DNA from 2 places in the Streptomyces sp. NPDC050617 genome. Region 1 is predicted to be linked to the other one. Evidence: riboswitches for the same ligand, from Rfam matches in the RefSeq annotation. Region 1 holds a riboswitch; the other holds the start of a gene.
What was found. Region 1 has a riboswitch for cobalamin ahead of metE (5-methyltetrahydropteroyltriglutamate--homocysteine S-methyltransferase). Riboswitches for the same ligand answer to the same signal wherever they lie in the genome.
Positions count from the first base shown of each region.

Region 2: it holds a riboswitch for cobalamin, as region 1 does, so the genes downstream of both, cobN (cobaltochelatase subunit CobN) here and metE (5-methyltetrahydropteroyltriglutamate--homocysteine S-methyltransferase) in region 1, are expected to answer to the same signal.

Region 1 covers NZ_JBFAIS010000006.1:58,531-61,732, reverse strand. Annotated here, with positions in the region: gene metE (5-methyltetrahydropteroyltriglutamate--homocysteine S-methyltransferase) at 1-1,926, opposite strand, end outside; cobalamin riboswitch at 2,088-2,306, opposite strand; cobalamin riboswitch at 2,413-2,598, shown strand; gene AB0I49_RS10450 (CoA-acylating methylmalonate-semialdehyde dehydrogenase) at 2,837-3,202, shown strand, end outside.
Region 2 covers NZ_JBFAIS010000029.1:107,051-110,252, forward strand. Annotated here, with positions in the region: gene cobG (precorrin-3B synthase) at 1-476, opposite strand, end outside; cobalamin riboswitch at 856-992, shown strand; gene cobN (cobaltochelatase subunit CobN) at 1,158-3,202, shown strand, end outside.

The DNA of each region.
Region 1 (3,202 bases):
GAGGCGGAAGGACTCGGTGGCCCAGGCCAGATAGCCGGGGCGGTCGGCGGCGCGCAGCGGGAGCGTCTCGCGCAGCGCCGGCTCGTCGACCTGGATGACCGACGTGCCCGCCGCCTCCAGGTCCTCGACCTCGTCGCGCAGGGCGAGCGCCACCTGCCGGGCGGTGTCGCCGAGCGGCTGGTCGTCGCGGACGAAGGACCACGCGAGCATCGTCACCGGGCCCGTGAGCATGCCCTTGACGGGCCGGTCGGTGAGCGAGTTCGCGTACGAGGTCCAGCGCACCGTCATCGGCTCCGGGCGCGAGATGTCGCCCGCGAGGACCGGCGGGCGCACATAGCGGGTGCCGTACGACTGCACCCAGCCGTGCTGGGTGGCGAGGTAGCCGGTCAGCTGCTCGGCGAAGTACTGCACCATGTCGTTGCGTTCGGGCTCGCCGTGCACCAGGACGTCGATGCCCGCCCGCTCCTGGAAGGCGAGGACCTCGCGGATCTCGTTCCGGATGCGCTCCTCGTAACCGGCGGTGTCGAGGCGGCCCGCGCGCAGATCGGCGCGGGCGGCGCGCAACTCGCCGGTCTGCGGGAACGATCCGATCGTGGTGGTCGGCAGCAGCGGCAGCCCGAGGCGGGCGCGCTGGGCGGCGGCGCGCCGCTCGTACGGGGCCGAGCGGCGGCCGTCCGCGTCGGTGACGGCGGCGGCGCGGGCCCGCACCGCCGGATCCCGCGTGATCGGGGAGTTGGCGCGGGACGCCAGGTCGGCCCGGTTGGCGGCGATCTCGGTGGCGATCGTGTCCGTGCCGCGCGCGAGGCCGCGGGCGAGCGTGACGATCTCCGCCGTCTTCTGCCGGGCGAAGGACAGCCAGCGCAGGATCTGCGGGTCGATGTCGCGCTCGGCCGCCGCGTCGATCGGCACGTGCAGGAGCGAGCAGGAGGCGGCCACGTCCACGCGGTCGGCGAGGCCGAGCAGGGTGGCGAGGGTGGACAGGGACTTCTCGAAGTCGTTGATCCAGATGTTGCGGCCGTTGACGACGCCCGCGACCAGGCGCTTGCCGGGCAGCCCGCCGACGGCGGCGAGGTCGTCCAGGTTGGCGGCGGCGGCCTCGGTGAGGTCGAGCGCGAGGCCGTCCACCGGGGCCTTGGCGAGGACGGGCAGCGCGTCGCCGAGCCGGTCGAAGTAGGAGGCGACGAGGAGCTTCGGCCGTTCGGCGAGGGCGCCCAGGTCGCGGTAGGCGCGGGCGGCGGCGTTCAGTTCGGCCGGGGTGCGGTCCTGGACGAGGGCGGGCTCGTCCAGCTGCACCCACTCGGCACCCGCCGCGCGCAGGTCGGCGAGGATCTCCGCGTACACGGGGAGCAGCCGGTCGAGGAGGGTGAGCGGTTCGAAGCCGGCGGCGACGCCGGGGGCGGGCTTGGCCAGCAGGAGATACGTGACGGGGCCGACGAGGACGGGGCGCGGGGTGTGGCCGAGGGCGCGGGCCTCCGTCAGCTCGGCGGCCTGCTTGGCGGAGTCGGCGGCGAAGACCGTGTCCGGACCCAGCTCCGGCACCAGGTAGTGGTAGTTGGTGTCGAACCACTTGGTCATCTCAAGGGGCGCCACGTCCTGGTTGCCGCGCGCCATGGCGAAGTAGCCGTCGAGCGGGTCGGCGTCGACGGCGGCGCGGTGCCGGGCGGGGACGGCGCCGACCATGACGCTGGTGTCCAGGACGTGGTCGTAGTACGAGAAGTCGCCGGTCGGCACCTCGTGGACGCCGGCGTCGGCCAACTGCCGCCAGTTCGCGCGGCGCAGGTCCGCGGCGGTCTCCCGGAGCGCGTCGGCGGTGACGCGGCCCTTCCAGTAGCCCTCGACGGCCTTCTTCAGTTCGCGGTTCGCGCCCTGGCGGGGATAGCCGTACACGGTGGCCCGTGCTGCCGCGGCTGCGGACTTCGCTGTCACGGAAATCTCCTTCGCGAGATGACTCCTTGAGAATCCCGGCGGCGGGACGCGGACGCGAAGGGTGACGGACCGGGCGGGCGTACGCGCGTCAGCGGCGCGGTGTCCCGCCTGATACGCACGCCGACCCGCCCACGAGGTCACCGGGATTTCCGTACGCGATCGGTCGCGTACGGGCAACGGGCAGGTCTTCGGACTCGCGGGCACATCTGCCGGGGCAGATTCCTACTGGCCGTCGCTTCCCGGACCCGTGGCCGGATCCAGTGCGTATGACGGCGGTCGTTCCCGCTCACCGCTGCGGGGCAGTCCCGGATTCCCACCGGGTTCCCTCTTGCGACGCGCCTGCCTGGCGGGCAGGGCGAACCAGCTGCAAGGGTCAGCCTAGAGGTCAGGGGGTTGTCCGGGCACCGCTGTTCACATCCCGGAAGGTGATGTGGGACACGGGGCGCGTCGGGAGCCGGCCGTCGGAGGGGGTGGACTTACTAGGACGTCCAACTATATCTTCGGGGCACAAGGTCCGCGGTGCAGGGAAGCCGGTGCGAATCCGACACGGTCCCGCCACTGTGACCGGGGAGTGCGCCGCCATCCACACGTCACTGGCGAGGTCTGCCGGGAAGACGGGCGGCGCGCGGGGATCCGGGAGTCAGGATACCGGCCGCGGGATGTTCCGTGTTGTCCACGAGGATGGAGCAGACACGCATGGCACCGGTCCGTACCCACGACCCTGGTGATCCGGCGGAGCGCACCCGACCCACCCCGCGCTCGTAGACCCTCGCGCCCCGGCGGCCCCGACGTCCGTCCGGCGGCCCGATGCTCACTGTCCCGCGGCCCGCGGCGGCGGCGCACCCACCCGTGCGCCCGCCGCCCGCCCGCCGCGCCGTCCCCGGATCTCCCCTGACGAGAGCAGGCACCCATGGTCCGCGAACTCACGCACTTCATCGGCGGCGAGCACACCGCCGGCACGTCCGGCCTCCACGGCGACGTGTACGACCCCAACACCGGTACGGTCCAGGCCCGCGTCCCCCTCGCGGGCCGCGCCGACACCGAGACGGCCATCGCCGACGCGGTCACCGCGCAGCAGGAGTGGGGCGAGTGGAACCCGCAGCGCCGCGCCCGCGTCCTGCTGCGCTTCCTCCAGCTCGTCGAGGGCGAGCGCGACTCCCTGGCCCGGCTGCTGTCGGCCGAGCACGGCAAGACCGTGGCCGACGCGCACGGCGACATCCAGCGCGGCCTGGAGGTCGTCGAGTTCGCCGCCGGCATTCCGCATCTCCTCAAGGGC
Region 2 (3,202 bases), on a different contig from region 1:
TCGCCGCGGCCGTCGTCGAGGCCGAAGAGGAAGCGGCCCGAGAGCCGGGCCGCGTCCGGGTCCGCGCACAGCAGCGCGTCCAGTTCGCGGGCCCAGCCCTGTACGTCCGCGTGCCCGGCCTCGTCGAGCCCGGCGAGGGGGGACGCCGCGATGTTGCGTACGCGCTCGTGCCGGTCGGAGGGGAGCAGGCCGGCCATGCGCAGCCGGACCGCGAGCGCCGCCCCGCGGTCGGGGGCGAGCCCGCGCACCTGGACGTTGCCGCGCGAGGTGAGGTCGAGACAGCCATCGCCCAGTTCCACCGCCAGGTGGGCCAGCGCCGTTGCCTGACGTGCCGTCAGGAGTCCGGCAGGGATGCGGATACGGGCCAGGGCGCCGTCCGCGGCGGGGTGCAGGCGCAGCGCGCCGGGGCATGCGTCGTCGCCGTGCCGGGCGGTGGGCCGGGCCCCGGGCGGGGTGGGTGCGGGGGCGAAGGGCATGGCCGCGAGCATACCGAGACGTTCCACTCGGGTGGGTGCCGGTGTTTCCCGCGGGGCACCGCCCCGCACCCTCGTCCTCAAACGCCGGACGGGCTGGATGGGGTTGCTGTGCGTCCCCGGGTGTCGGGCGGGATGGGGGGTGGGCCTTGTCCTCAAGCGCCGGACGGGCTGGATTGGGTTGCTGTGCGTCCTCGGGCGTCGGGCCGGATGGGGGCGCGGGCCTCGTCCTCAAGCGCCGGACGGCCTGGATCGGGCGGCCGTGCGTCCTCAAGCTCCCCCGGCTCCTGCTGGGAGGTGCCCTCGGCGGGCCGGCATGAGAGGCCGGTCGGCCTCAGTGGCGCCGCAGCTCGGAGGGTATAGCGCTTACTATGCTCACCGGCGGATCATTTCGGTCCGCCGGACGCCAGAGACGGCGCCAGGGGAGGAAGCCGGTGAGACTCCGGCACGGTCCCGCCACTGTGAGCCAGGCAGCGATGCCGGGCGAGTCAGGAACTCCCGCCGTCCTCCCACCGCCCGGGGCGCGGACCCCGAGGAAGGCTGCCGACGCATGCGCATGTTCCGGCTCCGCGCGCCCCGGACGTACCCGCTGTCCGCCCGCCGCTCTGCCGCGGGCTCCCGTACCCCCAGCCGCCGGGCCCCCTCGGCCACCCGGCCCGGAACGACTACGCGAGGCGAGTTCCAGTGATCCTGCTGCTGTCGACGTCCGACACCGACCTGCTCAGCGCGCGCGCCGCCGACGGGCCCGTGCCCTACCGGCTCGCCAACCCGGCCCGCCTCGACCTGAGCGAGCTGCCCGGCCTCCTCGACGGCGTCCAGCTCGTCGTCGTACGGCTGCTCGGCGGCGTACGCGCCTGGCAGGAGGGGCTCGACACCCTCCTCGCCGGGGACCGGCCTGTGGTGGTCCTCACCGGCGAACAGGCCCCCGACGCCCAGCTGATGGAGGCGTCCACCGTCCCCGTCGGCATCGCCGCCGAGGCGCACGCCTACCTCGCCCACGGCGGGCCCGCCAACCTGGAGCAGCTCGCGCGCTTCCTCTCCGACACCGTGCTGCTCACCGGCCACGGCTTCGAGGCGCCCGCGCCCGCCCCCACCTGGGGCCCGCTGGAGCGCACCCCCCGCCCCGACGCGAGCGGCCCGCGGATCGCCGTGCTCTACTACCGCGCCCACCACATGTCCGGCAACACCGCGTTCGTCGAGGCCCTGTGCCAGGCCGTCGAGGACGCGGGCGGCACGCCCATGCCGCTCTTCGTCGCGTCCCTGCGCGCGCCCGAGCCCGAGCTGGTGGAGGCGCTCGGCGCGGCCGACGCCGTCATCACCACCGTCCTCGCGGCCGGCGGCACCAAGCCCGCCGAGGCGTCCGCCGGCGGCGACGACGAGTCGTGGGACGCGGGCGCGCTCGCCGCCCTCGACGTGCCGATCCTCCAGGCCCTGTGCCTGACCGGACCGCGCACCGCCTGGGAGGAGAACGACGAGGGACTCTCCCCGCTGGACGCCGCCACCCAGGTCGCCGTCCCCGAGTTCGACGGCCGCCTGATCACCGTCCCGTTCTCCTTCAAGGAGGTCGACGAGGACGGCCTGCCCGCCTACGTCGCCGACCCCGAGCGCGCCGCCCGCGTCGCCGGCATCGCCGTGCGCCACGCCCGCCTGCGCCACATCCCGGCCGCCGAGAAGCGCCTCGCGCTCGTCCTCTCCGCCTACCCCACCAAGCACTCCCGCATCGGCAACGCCGTCGGCCTCGACACCCCCGCCAGCGCCGTCGCCCTGCTGCGCCGCCTGAAGGCCGACGGCTACGACTTCGGCGCCGAGCCCGTACCCGGCCTCGACTCCGGCGTCGGCGACGAGCTGATCTACGCCCTCATCGAGGCGGGCGGCCACGACCAGGAGTGGCTCACCGAGGAGCAGCTGGCGCGCAACCCGGTCCGCATCCCCGCCGCCGACTACAAGCGCTGGTACGAGCGGCTCCCCGCCGAACTGCGCGAGGCCGTCGAGGGCCAGTGGGGACCGCCGCCCGGTGAGATGTTCGTGGACCGGAGCCAGAATCCGGACGGCGACATCGTGCTGGCCGCCCTGCGCCGCGGCAACCTCCTCATCCTCATCCAGCCGCCGCGCGGCTTCGGCGAGAACCCCATCGCCATCTACCACGACCCCGACCTGCCGCCCTCGCACCACTACCTCGCCGCCTACCGCTGGATCGCCGCCGACCGGGCCGACGGCGGCTTCGGCGCCGACGCCATGGTGCACCTCGGCAAGCACGGCAACCTGGAGTGGCTGCCCGGCAAGAACGCGGGCCTGTCCGCCGCCTGCGGCCCCGACGCCGCCCTCGGCGACCTGCCGCTCATCTACCCCTTCCTGGTCAACGACCCCGGCGAGGGCACCCAGGCCAAGCGCCGCGCCCACGCCACCCTCGTCGACCACCTCGTGCCGCCGATGGCCCGCGCCGAGTCCTACGGCGACATCGCGCGCCTGGAGCAGCTCCTCGACGAGTACGCCTCCATCGCCGCCATGGACCCGGCCAAGCTGCCCGCCATCCGCGCCCAGATCTGGACGCTGATCCAGGCCGCCAAGCTCGACCACGACCTCGGCCTCGAAGCCCGCCCGGACGACGACGGCTTCGACGACTTCCTGCTGCACGTCGACGGCTGGCTGTGCGAGGTCAAGGACGCCCAGATCCGCGACGGCCTGCACGTCCTCGGCGCCGCGCCCACCGGCCCCGAGCGCGTCAACCT